Regions from separate parts of the Neorhizobium sp. NPDC001467 genome, predicted to be linked through region 1. Evidence: predicted binding sites of a transcription regulator. Region 1 holds the regulator's gene; the other holds the start of a gene.
The links. The regulator LexA, encoded in region 1, represses DNA repair genes until DNA is damaged. The targets are predictions, from matches to a motif close to TGTTCNNNNTGTGTTCNG.
Positions count from the first base shown of each region.

Region 2: the regulator LexA is predicted to act here: its motif matches at 3,951-3,968, upstream of ACQKKX_RS13720 (YifB family Mg chelatase-like AAA ATPase).

Region 1 is NZ_JBNNPS010000003.1:205,751-212,980, forward strand. Features, by position in the region: gene gltA (citrate synthase) at 1-1,144, opposite strand, end outside; gene ACQKKX_RS09490 (ComEC/Rec2 family competence protein) at 1,682-4,483, shown strand; gene lexA (transcriptional repressor LexA) at 4,464-5,183, opposite strand; gene kdsA (3-deoxy-8-phosphooctulonate synthase) at 5,422-6,270, shown strand; gene eno (phosphopyruvate hydratase) at 6,411-7,230, shown strand, end outside.
Region 2 is NZ_JBNNPS010000006.1:57,594-64,823, reverse strand. Features, by position in the region: gene ugpA (sn-glycerol-3-phosphate ABC transporter permease UgpA) at 1-164, shown strand, start outside; gene ugpE (sn-glycerol-3-phosphate ABC transporter permease UgpE) at 174-1,022, shown strand; gene ACQKKX_RS13735 (sn-glycerol-3-phosphate import ATP-binding protein UgpC) at 1,024-2,127, shown strand; gene ACQKKX_RS13730 (cupin domain-containing protein) at 2,232-2,741, shown strand; gene gshB (glutathione synthase) at 2,827-3,780, shown strand; gene ACQKKX_RS13720 (YifB family Mg chelatase-like AAA ATPase) at 4,051-5,589, shown strand; gene ACQKKX_RS13715 (YdeI/OmpD-associated family protein) at 5,748-6,341, shown strand; gene cysK (cysteine synthase A) at 6,398-7,230, opposite strand, start outside.

The sequences.
Region 1 (7,230 bases):
TGAACATCGTGGTGGGGAAGCCCATCGCCTTCAGGGTGATGCCGGAATAGAAGTCGATGTTCGGGTAGAGCTTCTTCTCGATGAAATACTCGTCCGTAAGGGCGATCTTTTCCAGTTCCATGGCGACCTGCAGGAGCGGATCGTCCTTGTGACCGAGCTCGGCCAGAACCTCATGCGTCGTCTTCTGCATGATCTTCGCGCGCGGATCGTAGTTCTTGTAGACGCGGTGACCGAAGCCCATCAGGCGGAACGGGTCGTTCTTGTCCTTGGCGCGGGCGATATATTCCGGGATCTTGTCGACGGTGCCGATTTCCTGCAGCATGTTGAGCGCCGCTTCATTGGCGCCGCCATGAGCCGGGCCCCACAGGCATGCAATGCCGGCTGCAATGCAGGCGAACGGGTTTGCACCGGAAGAGCCGGCAAGACGGACCGTCGAGGTCGAGGCGTTCTGCTCGTGGTCGGCATGGAGAATGAAGATGCGGTCCATGGCGCGGGCCAGAACCGGGTTCACCTTGTACTCTTCGCACGGCACGGCAAAGCACATGCGCAGGAAGTTCGACGCATAGTCGAGATCGTTCTGCGGATAAACGAATGGCTGGCCGATATGGTACTTGTAGGCCATGGCGGCGATCGTCGGCATCTTGGCGATCATGCGCAGCGACGCAACCATGCGCTGATGCGGATCCGTAATGTCGGTCGAGTCGTGATAGAAGGCCGACAGCGCCCCGACCGTGCCGACCATGACGGCCATCGGGTGGGCATCGCGACGGAAGCCGCTGAAGAACTTGTTCATCTGCTCGTGCACCATGGTGTGGTGCGTGACGCGATGATCGAAATCCTTCTTCTGTGCCGCGGTCGGCAGATCGCCGTAAAGCAGCAGGTAGCAAGTTTCCAGGAAGTCGCCGTGCTCGGCGAGCTGCTCGATCGGGTAGCCGCGATGCAGAAGGACGCCGTTGTCGCCGTCGATATAGGTGATCTTGGATTCGCAGGAGGCGGTGGAGGTGAAGCCGGGGTCGTAGGTGAAGGCGCCGGTGTTCTTGTACAGCGCGCCAATGTCGACAACGTCAGGGCCGATCGTGCCCTTCTTGACCGGCAGCTCTACTTTCTTATCGCCAAGAACGATGTTTGCGCTCGTATCCGTCATAAAGTCCTCCGAAATAGGCGGAAATGGCGCTGGAGAAGCGCCACAAGAATGAAGCGTCTTGATTAGCTATATGATCCGACGCCCGCTGCCAAGCGCTTGTGGACGGTATTTGTGCAACGCGAAAATCGCTGAGGCAAAGCGACTAAATATCGGTCAGCTCCGCCCGTGCAGCAGGCCTTCGGCGGCGGTCTTATTCCCAACCGAGCAGGGGTGTTTTGTTCCCGGCGACGGACGCGCGATGACGGGGACACCTGTTGACCGGAAGTCGCCCAGGGTGCAATCTGAGGTAGTGACGCCGCTCCAGATGAGCAGGATGAGCGCGAGGGGGAGGCAGGGATGGCAGAAGATGCGATGCAGCCTGCGCCTGTCGCACGGCCGGCGCCCGAACCGGCGAGCTTGGAAGATTCTCGAGCTCAGCCCCCGGCCGGGTCTGCAGGCGGCCCGGCGTCGATCACAATGCAATGGGCAAGGATGGGGCCGCATCCTGCAGCGGGCCATAACCGGTTGAGGATGGCGCCTGCGCGGGTGTTTATCCGGGTGGTAGACATCGCCTCGATCCACGCTCCCCTCGACACGCCTCGTGGCGTGCGTTCGTCGCGCACGCTGACTTCGAACCTTCTGGCATTGTGTACGCGCACGCGGATCGCTGTCCTTGCCATGTTGGTCGAGGAACAGGCGCATGGGCGCATCTTCCTGCTCCTTCCGGTCTTGATCGGCACGGGCGCCATCCTGTGGTTGACCGCGCCGACGGAGCCGCCGTTGGCGATCGTCATCGGCGCCTTCTGTTGCAGTCTCGTCATCAGCCTTGCTCTACGCAGCCAGACGTCGCTGCTGCGCTATGTTGCTCCTGCCGCGGCACTTGTGCTTTCCGGCATGTCGCTGGCGGCCTTCGAGGATTGGCGTCGCGCAACGGTGGTTCTGGATCAACCCGTGACGACTGTGGTGACCGGCGTGGTGGAAATGCGCGAGGCAAGCGTCAACGGGCGCTGGCGTTACGTGCTTGCGGTGGAAGCCACAACCACGCCGACGCTAAGGCGCCAGCCCGAACGGGTGGTAGTATTGTCGCGGCTGCCCGAGCCGGTTTTCCGGATCGGCGACCGCATCAGCGGACGCGCGCGACTGTCGCCGCCATCGGGGCCCGCTTTGCCCGGTCTCGCCGATTTTGCATTCGCCGGCTATTTCGATGGCGTCGGGGCGATCGGGTTCTTTTACGGTGCCCCGGCGCTTGTTGGCGGGAAGGTCGAACCCACATGGGCGCAAATGCTGGAGCGGACGGTATTCACTTGGCGCAGCACGATTGCAGACCGCATCCGACAGACCGTGCCGGGAGATGCCGGCGCCTTTGCGGCGGCCATCGTCACCGACGAGCGGCGTGCCATTTCGGCTGAGACCACCGAGGCGCTGCGCCTGTCGGGTCTTGCCCATATCGTTGCGATCTCGGGTCTGAACATGGCGCTGGCGGCCGGTATCTTCTTCGTTGGCCTGCGCAGTCTGTTCGGCCTCATGCCGGCGTTTGCGCAGGCGTTCCCCGTCAAGAAACTGGCAGCGGCAGCCGCGCTTGTGATGGCGACCGGCTATTATCTCATCTCCGGCTTCGGCGTGTCGGCCGAGCGCGCCTATATCATGATGGCAATCATGCTGATCGCCGTCTTTTTCGACAGGCCTGCGATCAGCATGCGCAATGTGGCGCTTTCGGCTCTCATCGTTCTCGCACTGTCGCCCTCCGAGATCCTGGGCCCCAGCTTCCAGATGTCGTTTGCGGCAACCGTTGCGCTGGTCGCCGGCTATTCCGCCTGGAGCCGAGGGCGCGCCGATGACGACGACCCGCCCTGGCGCCCGGCGGCGTTGAAACCGGTATTTGCGGTCGGCAGCCTGTTTGCCGGCGTCTTTGTGACCTCGCTGATCGGCGCCCTGTCGACCGCGATCTTCTCGATCGACCATTTCCACCGCGTCGCCACTTATGGGCTGGCCGCCAATCTGGCGGCCATGCCGTTCGTCTCCTTCGTGGTCATGCCATTCGGCCTTATCGCAATGCTGTTGATGCCGGTCGGGCTGGATGGGCCGTTCCTGCAGGTGATGGGAACGGGGCTCGACGGTGTCATCATCATTGCCAAGACGGTCGCCGGCTGGGGTGGCGATGTCTCCGTCGGCCGCCAACCCGCGGCCTTCCTTCCGGTCGCAACGCTCGGTTTCCTGGTGCTCACCCTGCCGCGCACCCGCCTGTCCGTCATCGGGCTTCCGGTGGTTGCCGCCGCATTGTTGCTGTCGTGGCAGGCCAGGCGGGAGCCGGCGCCCGACCTCCTTGTTTCCGAGGATGCCAGCCTTGTCGCCATTCTAAATGCGGGCGAAGTGGCAGCTAGCCGCACGCGCCCACCGAACTTCATTTATGCGCAATGGAAACATGCTCTTTCCTTGCCGCAGGCCACGCCCCCGACATTGCTTGATGTCTCGGAACCAGGCGCCTCGAAGGCCGTGGCCATACAATCCCGAGCCTTTGAACCCAGGCCGCAGCGACCGACCGATGTGCGAAAGGCGCCCGCACAGGAGGCGACGCCCGGTACGAAAACGACAAACGCCGTCTCCGTTGCATCCACTGCAATGTTGACAGGAGGGAACGAACCGGGACTTAGCGTGACCTTGACAGACGGAGAAGCCGGGAACCGCGAAGCGACCGGAACGGAGGGCGCTCCTGTGACGGTGGACGTGGTCGGCACAGGAGCCGAGGCAGACATCGCGTCAAAGCCCATTGTCGGCACCAAGTCCGTGATGGCGCCAAAGCCCAGCGCGGGGGCCAAGGCGGAAGTTACGCCAACGGCGACCGGAGAGGTCAAGGATCAGTTCGGGGTAAGCGCGACGCCGAAAGCGCCAGCCACGCGTCGGCCGCCACTGACACCGGAAGAAATCACCCGTGCTCGGCAGTCGATGCAAAAGGCACTCGCTACCGGAGCAAACGCCTTTACCTGCGCCGGGCGCTCATGGTGCGTAGCGCATCCGCCCAATGGTCCGACAATTGCCGTAGTGGAGGATGCGCGATTTGCCGGAGCGGCCTGCGATGTGGCGCAGGTCGTCATCGCTGCGCGTGCCCGTTACCCACGCTGCCGATCCGGCGCAATGATGATCAATGGTGAGGCGCTGAGACGCACAGGCGCGCTCGAAATTCGTTTCAACCGATCCGCCGATCCGCGCGGATGGTCCGTGGCTGCGGCCAAAGCCGGTGCGGCCCGATCATGGGACAGGCACCGCCATTATGACTGGCGACGCAACCTGTATGACGCGGGCCTGCAGGAACCGCTGCGGTCCCTCGTCGGCGCAACCGATTTCAATGATAGCGGCGAATGAGGCCGACCAGCTTTCCCTGCACCTTGACCCGTTCCTGCGGGAAAATACGCGTCTCATAGGCGGGATTGGCAGCTTCGAGTGCAATCGATGCGCCCTTGCGGCGGAACCGCTTGAGCGTCGCCTCTTCATCATCGACCAGCGCCACGACGATATCGCCCGGCGTTGCGGTATTGCCGTTGCGGATGATGACGGTGTCGCCATCCAGAATGCCGGCCTCGATCATCGAATCGCCGCGCACTTCCAGAGCATAATGCTCGCCGTTACCGAGCATTTCCGGCGGCACGGCGATTTCATGCGTCGTGTTCTGGATTGCCGAGATCGGCACACCGGCTGCGATGCGCCCCATCACCGGCACGGTGGTTGCCGACATCCGATCGTTGACGGCCGGCGGTGACGTGGCCGGCTTTACCGGTGCCACCTTGCCGAGACTGCCTTCGATGACGCTTGGTGCGAAAGGCTTGCGCGGCTGCGGCGCGCTATTATAGGCCTCCGGCAGCTTGATGACTTCCAGCGCACGGGCGCGGTTCGGCAGACGCCGGATGAAGCCGCGTTCCTCCAGCGCCGTGATCAATCGATGAATGCCCGATTTGGACGCCAGGTCCAGTGCATCCTTCATTTCGTCGAAAGACGGAGGAACGCCGGACTCCTTCATCCGTTCGTGAATAAACAGAAGCAGTTCCTGCTGTTTGCGGGTGAGCATGGCCGGGTCCTTGAATCGGAAACAAATCCAGAACAGACACTATATGTTCCATGTGTGTTCCGCAAGAGCATAAAATTGGGAGCGGCAAAGCCGTAGCTTTCTGCGCAAAGGGCGGGATGATCTATCTTGCCGTGACATGCGCGATGCTTGCTGCTAATGACGCGGTTACGAACAAGGCGACCACGACATCAGCCGTGATCCCATGCTTGGATATTTGACGTGCTTTTGAGGAGTGAACATGGCTGTCAGCGCCAAGGCCGAAGTAACCGTCGGCGAGGGGGCCAAGCAGGTCCTGTTTTCCAATAGCAAGAAGCTCTCGCTCATTGCCGGCCCCTGTCAGATGGAAAGCCGGGATCATGCTTTCATGATCGCTGGCACGCTGTCGGAACTGTGCGAAAAGCTCGGCATCGGCCTCGTTTACAAATCCTCGTTCGACAAGGCCAACCGCACCTCGATTGCCGGCAAGCGTGGCATCGGGCTGGAAAGTGCGATGGAAATCTTTGCCGATCTCAAGGCGGAATTCGGGTTTCCGGTGCTGACCGACATTCACACCGAAGAGCAATGCGAGGTCGTTGCCCGGACGGTCGATATTCTGCAGATCCCAGCCTTCCTGTCGCGTCAGACCGATCTTCTGGTCGCTGCCGCAAAGACCGGCCGCGCCATCAATGTCAAAAAGGGCCAGTTCCTGGCACCGTGGGACATGAAGAACGTACAGGCCAAGTTCACGGAAAGCGGCAATGGCAACGTCCTTTTGTGCGAGCGCGGCGCCTCGTTCGGTTACAATACGCTGGTGTCCGACATGCGCTCGCTGCCGATCATGGCGTCGCTCGGCTCGCCCGTCGTGTTCGATGCAACCCATTCCGTGCAGCAGCCGGGTGGGCAGGGCGGTTCGAGCGGGGGGCAGCGCGAATTCGTCGAAACGCTGGCGCGCGCCGCAGTGGCGGTCGGTGTTGCCGGCGTCTTCATCGAAACCCATGAGGATCCGGATAATGCACCGTCGGATGGGCCCAATATGGTGCATCTGAAGGATATGCCGAAGCTGCTTGAGAAGCTGCTGGCGCTCGATGCCATTGCCAAGGCTGCATAAGGCGCGGGGGCGGTATGTGACCCCTTGCCCCCATCCAAAGCCGACACATCCGGGCTGTAAAAGAGCCGACCTGTAATTGCCCTGTCATTGAATGTGAGCCATTTTCAGTGACCGCATGACGTCAACCTGAGGAGAGACCATTGACCGCCATTACCGATATCATTGCCCGCGAAATCCTCGACAGCCGCGGCAACGCGACCGTTGAGGTCGACGTCTATCTCGAAGACGGTACGATGGGCCGTGCCGCCGTCCCCTCGGGCGCTTCTACCGGCGCGCACGAAGCCGTCGAGCTCCGCGATGGCGGCAGCCGTTACGGCGGCAAGGGCGTGCTGAAGGCCGTGGAGGCCGTCAATACTGAAATTTTTGACGCCATTGGCGGTTTCGACGCCGAAAGCCAGATCCATGTCGACAAGACCATGATCGCGCTCGACGGCACGCCGAACAAGTCACGCCTTGGCGCCAACGCCATTCTGGGCGTCTCGCTTGCCGTCGCCAAGGCTGCCGCCGAATCGTCCGGCCTGCCGCTTTACCGCTATATTGGCGGTGCAGCCGCCCACGTCCTGCCGGTCCCGATGATGAACATCATCAATGGCGGCGCCCATGCCGACAACCCCATCGATTTCCAGGAATTCATGGTCCTGCCGGTTGGTGCGGAAACGCTGGCGGATGCCGTGCGCATCGGCTCGGAAATCTTCCATGTCCTGAAGAAGGAACTCGGCGCTCAGGGTCACAATACCAATGTTGGCGACGAAGGCGGCTTTGCGCCGGGCCTCAAGAGCGCGCCGGAAGCGCTCGATTTCATCATGAAGTCTGTCGAAAAGGCCGGCTACAAGCCGGGTGAGGACGTGTTCCTTGCCCTGGATTGCGCCTCGACCGAATTCTTCAAGAACGGCAAGTACGAGATGGAAGGCGAGGGCCGCACGCTCGAGCCGGAAGCCATGGCCGATTACCTGGCGGAAC
Region 2 (7,230 bases), on a different contig from region 1:
GCCCCGCCCAGTCGACCAACATCATGGTCTACAAGGTCTATCAGGATGGCTTCATCGGCCTCAATCTCGGTTCGTCCTCGGCCCAATCGGTTCTCTTGATGCTGATCGTCATGGTGCTGACCTTCGTGCAGTTTCGCTATGTCGAACGCCGCGTGCAATATTGAGGATCGACCATGGTTGAAAACCGCCCATTCCTGACCTTTCTCACCCATGCGTTCCTGATCCTCGGCTTTGCCGTCGTGGCGCTGCCGGTCTATGTCGCGTTCGTCGCTTCCACGCATGACCTGCAGACCCTGCTGACCGGCTCCGTTCCGCTGCTGCCGGGATCGCATTTCATCGAGAACTATTCGGCCATCCTGACCAATGTCTCGGCCGCCCATGGCCTGCCGAACTATTCGCATATGGCGCTGAACTCGCTGGTAATGGCGGTGGTCATCACCGTCGGAAAGATCCTGATCTCGATCACCTCGGCCTTCGCGATCGTCTATTTCCGCTTTCCCTTCCGGGTGCTCGCCTTCTGGATCATCTTCGTGACGCTGATGCTGCCCGTCGAAGTGCGCATCATGCCCACCTACAAGATCGTCGCCGATCTCGGCATGCTGAACTCCTGGGCCGGCCTTACCATTCCGCTGATCGCATCCGCCACCGCGACATTCCTGTTTCGCCAGTTTTTCATGACCGTCCCGGATGAGATCCTGGAAGCGGCGCGGGTAGACGGTGCCGGCGCGATGAAGTTCTTCTGGGACATCCTGCTTCCCCTGTCGCGCACCAATATCGGCGCGCTCTGCGTCATCCTCTTCATCTATGGCTGGGTGCAGTATCTGTGGCCGCTCCTGGTGACCACCGACACCAGCTACTACACGCTGATGATGGGCATGAAGCGCATGGTCACGGCGCAGGACGGCGTGATCGCCTGGAATTACGTGATGGCGGGCTCGGTTCTGGCCATGCTGCCCCCCATCCTGATCGTCATTTTCATGCAGCGGCTTTTCATCCGCGGCCTGACAGAAACGGAGAAGTAAAATGGCATCCATCGACGTCGAAAAAGTCGGAAAGATCTATACCGGCGGCGTTAGGGCTGTCACCGATATCAACCTTGCGATCAAGGACGGGGAGTTCATCGTTCTGGTCGGCCCCTCCGGCTGCGGCAAGTCCACGCTTCTGCGCATGCTGGCAGGCCTTGAGACCATTTCCGAAGGCGAGGTTAAGATCGGTTCGCGTGTCGTCAACCGGGTCGAACCGGCCGATCGTGACATCGCCATGGTGTTCCAGAACTATGCGCTCTACCCGCATATGACGGTGCGCCAGAACCTCGAATACGGCCTGAAAAACCGCAAGACACCGAAGGCCGAGATCGACGCGCGCGTGACCGAGGCCGCCCGCATGCTGGAAATCACCCAGTATCTGGATCGCAAACCGCGTGCCTTGTCCGGCGGACAGCGCCAGCGTGTCGCCATGGGGCGCGCCATCGTGCGCAAGCCCTCGGTCTTCCTGTTCGACGAGCCGCTCTCCAACCTCGATGCCAAGCTGCGCGTATCGATGCGCGGCGAGATCAAGCGCCTGCAGCGCCGTCTCGGAACGACCTCGATCTACGTCACCCACGACCAGCTGGAAGCGATGACGCTGGCTGACCGGCTGGTGGTTCTGAATGGCGGGCGGATCGAACAGGTGGGTTCGCCGCTCGAAGTCTATCACACGCCGGCCTCCACCTTCGTCGCCAGTTTCATCGGCTCGCCGGCCATGAACCTGGTCAAGGGCGAGTGCCAAGGCGACCGGCTGGCGATCGGCCCGGCGATGATTTCGCTCGCCGGCTATGCGCCGACCTCCGGCCCCGTCACCGTCGGTCTGCGCGCCGAAGATCTGCGCGTGGTTTCCGGCGAGGAAGGCATGCCCTTTGGGGTAGAATATGTCGAGGAACTCGGCTCGCAGCGCCTCGTCCACGGCTTGGTCGGCGATCAGCCGCTGACGATCACCCTGTCGGGCGAAACGGATATTCCGGCAACGATGCGCATCGGCGTCGATCCGGCAAGACTGCACTTCTTCTCGGCCGAAGATGGCAGGCGGATTGCCGTGTCCGGCCAGCCCAAGGCCGTGATCGACATGCCGAGCCCGGCCCCGGTCGGCTAAGCCAGACAAACTTGGCGCGGTTGCTGCAATTTTAACGATTTGCGCAACCGCCGATAGACGCTCCTGCCCTATCATTGTCCCCGATCAGGATCAGGGGGATTGATATGGCATTGCATTATCTTGGCCTTGCAGTCGCTGCCGTCGGTATTCGTTACAAGGGGCAGGGCCGGCCGACCTTTGCTGCCGCGCCGTCGCCCTTCGTCGGCGGCAGCTCGGCCACGGCGGAGATGACGCCGCTTCCGATCGAGCCCGACTGGGTGATCGCCGGCGATCCGCAGGCGCGCTACTGCGCCCACTCGCAAGCCGTTGACAAATTCGCCGCCACCGGTGTGTGGGATTGCACGGCCGGCACCTTCCGCTGGTATTTCGGCTGGGACGAGACCGTCGTCATTCTGGAAGGCGAAGTGCATATCCGCGCCGAAGACGGTAGCGAGCGCACGCTCGGGCCCGGCGATGTCGGCTATTTCCGCGGCGGCACCTGGGCCACCTGGCATATCGACACTTACGTGAAAAAGATCGCCTTCGTGCGCAAGCCGCTGCCCATGCCGCTGTCTTACGCTTTTCGCGCGTGGGCAAAGTTCATGCCGAAGAAAAAGGCTGCTCTGGCGGCCTGAAGACCGGTAACGATAAGGCTGCCGAAGCGGTTGCCATCCTTGCCCCGTCGTCTTACATCAGGCGGGCATTTTCAAAGGGTGGCCTATGGCGAAGATCAAGACAGTCGCGTTCCAGATGGATCATGTCTCCGGCATCAATATTGCCGGTGATTCAACATTCGCGATGGCACTGGAAGCGCAGACGCGCGGCTATCAGGTCTTCCATTATACGCCGGACCGGCTGACCATGCGCGACGGCCGCATCTTCGCCGCGCTCGAGCCGATGCAGTTGCGCGACGTCAAGGGCGATCACTATACGCTCGGTGACAAGGAGCGGGTCGATCTGTCAACCATCGACGTGGTCCACCTGCGCCAGGATCCGCCTTTCGACATGGGCTATATCACCTCGACCCACCTGCTTGAGCGCATTCATCCCAAGACGCTGGTCGTCAATGATCCAGCCTGGGTGCGCAACTCGCCTGAAAAGATTTTCGTTACCGAATTCGCCGACCTGATGCCGCCGACACTGATCTCGCGTGATCCGGCCGAAATCGCCGCCTTCCGCCAGGAACTGGGCGATATCATTCTCAAACCGCTCTATGGCAATGGCGGCGCCGGCGTGTTCCACTCGGCCCGCGACGACCGCAACTTCACTTCGCTTCTCGAAATGTTCGGCCAGATGTATCGCGGCGAACCCTATATCGCCCAGGGCTACCTCAAGGAAGTTCGCAAGGGCGACAAGCGCATCCTGCTGGTGGATGGTGAACCGGTTGGCGCCATCAACCGTGTGCCGGCCGAAACCGACAGCCGCTCCAACATGCATGTCGGCGGCCGCGCCGAACCCACCGAGCTGACGGCGCGCGAGCGGGAAATCTGCGCCCGCATCGGACCTGCCCTGCGCGAGCGCGGTTTTCTCTTCGTGGGTATCGATGTGATCGGCGATTACATGACCGAGATCAACGTCACGTCGCCCACGGGCATTCGCGAGGTGAAGAAGTTTGGCGGCGCTGATGTCGCCAGCCTGCTTTGGGATGCGATCGAAGCCAAGCGCAACGCCTGACCCTGCGCTCATTCCCAGTGGAACATTTGGCCGAAAACGCGTCTGGTGCCGGGTTGTGAAAGGGATGAGCGATCGCCGATGATGGGCCGTCCCGGTTCGTTCCCGTCTTCTCTCGCCTTTGTTCGCGGTTTGCAACCAGATGCAACCAGAATGAACGTAAAGAGAGTATTTGTTCCTTTGATGTTCTTGTCTGCGACCTCATTCTATGCTTGATTGCAACCGGGGTCGCGTCAGGCGTGTGTCGCCCTGCCGGCAAGAGGGAACTGGGCAATGGTGGCGCGTGTCGGTACTGTGGCGTTTCAGGGCATTGAAGGCGTTCCGGTCGATGTGCAGGTCATGATCGGGCCGGGCAAGATCAACATGCATATCGTCGGCCTGCCGGACAAGGCCGTCGCCGAAAGCCGCGAGCGGGTGCAGGCGGCGCTTCATGCTTCCGGGCTTGCCTTGCCGCCCAAGAAGATCACCATCAATCTCGCCCCGGCCGACCTGCCCAAGGAAGGCTCGCATTTCGATCTTCCGATCGCGCTCGGCCTGATGGCCGTGCTCGGCGCCATCCCGGCCGATGCGCTGGCCGGCTATACCGTTCTTGGCGAACTCAATCTTGACGGCACGCTGGCGCCGGTAGCTGGCGCGTTGCCGGCAGCGATCGGCGCGAACGCGCTCGGCAAGGGGCTGATCTGCCCGGCCGAGAGCGGCGCGGAAGCCGCCTGGGCAGGCGATGAGATCGATATCCTCGCACCTCGCAGCCTGGTCGCGCTTGCCAACCATTTTCGCGGCACCCAGGTTCTGTCGCGTCCGCAGCCGGCGATCCGGGCACCGGCCGCCGATCTGCCGGACCTGGCCGATATCAAAGGCCAGGAGAGCGCCAAGCGGGCGCTTGAGGTTGCCGCCGCCGGCGGGCACAACCTCTTGATGATCGGCCCGCCGGGTTCGGGAAAATCCATGCTGGCGGCACGCCTGCCCTCCATCCTGCCGCCGCTTGCCGCGGCCGAACTCCTTGAAGTTTCGATGATCCACTCGATTGCAGGCCAGCTGTCGGGCGGCAAGCTGTCGGATCGGCGGCCGTATCGTGCTCCTCATCATTCGGCCACCATGGCGGCCCTTGTCGGTGGCGGTCTGCGGGCAAGGCCGGGTGAGGCGTCGCTTGCCCATCACGGCGTGCTGTTTCTCGACGAGTTTCCGGAATTTTCGCCGCAAGTGCTGGATGCGCTGCGCCAACCACTGGAAACGGCCGAATGCGTCATCGCCCGGGCCAATCACCGGGTGTCCTATCCGGCGGCCATACAGCTGATCGCCGCGATGAACCCCTGCCGTTGCGGCATGGCAGGTGAACCGGGCCACACCTGCGCCCGCGGTCCGCGCTGCGCCGCCGATTATCAGGCGCGCATTTCAGGACCGCTGATGGACCGGATCGATATCCGTATCGAAGTGCCGGCGGTTTCCGCTGTCGATCTGATCCGTCCGGTGCCGGCCGAGCGTAGCGCCGACGTCGCGCGTCGGGTCGCCCGCGCCCGGGCCCGCCAGCAGGAACGTTACGCGGCGGCCGGGCAGGGCGGCGTCACCAGCACCAACGCCCACTGCTCGACAGCCATGATCGAAACATTTGCCGCGCCGGATCCGGCAGGGCTGCAATTGCTGCGCGATGCCGCCGAAAAGTTGAAATTTTCCGCGCGCGGCTATCACCGGGTATTGAAGGTCGCGCGCACCCTTGCCGATCTTGACGATCATGATACGGTTGGTCGCATTCACCTTGCCGAGGCCATTTCCTATCGCATGGCTGGAGAGCGTCCGGCACCAGCTCCCGCTTGAAAGCATTCGCATCCTGCCGGTACCGGCGCAAACACTGCAGTCATACTATCGAGGGGCACGCGGTGGGCCGCACGGCCATGGAGGCGCAGGTCTTACGGGAGGCAGGCAAGGACCCGATCGAAGCTTGGGCGGGGCATGGACAGGGCACGGGAGGGGTGATGGTCAAGGCAGCAACGAACCCGGACGTCGATGCCTATTTCGAGCGGCAGACGCATTGGCGCGAGGAACTTGAGGTTCTGCGCGAGATCGTGCTGGAATGCGGGCTGGTGGAGCAGCTGAAATGGGGCGAGCCCTGCTATACCGTGGAGGGCGCGAACGCGATCATCATCCACGGTTTCAATGATTATTGCGCGCTGTTGTTCTTCAAGGGCGTGCTGATGAAGGATCCGCAAAACATCCTCATCCAGCAGACCAAGAACGTTCAGGCCACCCGTCAGATCCGTTTCACCCAAGCTGTTGAAATCGCGCGGATGCGCGATGTCTTGATCGCCTATGTGCAGGAGGCGGTAACGGTGGAGAAGGCGGGGCTGAAGGTCGCGTACCGCAAGACGGAAGAGTTTCCGGTGCCGCAGGAGTTTCAGGCACGGCTCGAAGCGGCGCCCGAACTCAAGACTGCCTTCGAAGCGCTGACGCCGGGCCGGCAGCGCGCCTATCTTCTCAATTTCGCAGCACCAAAACAGTCGAAGACCCGGCAGGCTCGGATCGACAAGGCCGTGCCGCGTATCCTTGAAGGCAAGGGGCTGAACGACTGACGGTGTCGCCGCTTGTTACGACGCGACCGTCAACCGGGTCGGCCTCCCGGCATTGGTCAGCCGCCGAGACCTTCGAACAGGGCCGTCGAAAGATAGCGCTCGGCAAAGGATGGAATGATCACCACGATCGTCTTGCCCGCATTTTCCGGCCGCTTGCCGATCTCGATTGCGGCCTTGAGCGCCGCGCCGGACGAAATGCCGACTGGCACGCCTTCCAGGCGCGCCACATGCCGCGCCGTCTTCATCGCATGGGCGCTGGTTACGGTGACGATTTCGTCATAGATCTCCGTGTCGAGAATTTTCGGCGCAAAGCCGGCACCGATGCCCTGGATCTTGTGCGGGCCCGGTTCGCCACCCGAAAGTACCGGCGATTCCGTCGGCTCGACGGCAATCACCTTCACGTCAGGTTTGCGCGCCTTCAGCACCTGGCCAACCCCGGTGATCGTGCCGCCCGTGCCAATGCCGGCGACAAAGATGTCAACCTGGCCCTCGGTATCGTTCCAGATCTCTTCCGCCGTCGTCTTGCGATGGATTTCGGGATTGGCAGGGTTTTCAAACTGTTGCGGAATGATGGCATCCGGCGTTGATGCGGCCAGTTCCTCGGCCCTGGCGATGGCGCCCTTCATGCCCTTGGCGCCTTCGGTCAGCACCAGTTCGGCGCCCAGAAGCGCTAGCATCTTGCGCCGTTCGATCGACATGGTTTCCGGCATGGTAAGGATCAGCCTGTAGCCCTTGGCCGCGGCGGCAAAGGCCAGCGCGATGCCGGTATTACCCGAGGTCGGCTCGATCAGAACCGTCCTTTCGGGCGCAATGCGTCCATCGGCCTCCATCGCTTCAAGCATCGCAACACCGATACGGTCTTTTACCGAAGCGATCGGGTTGAAGAATT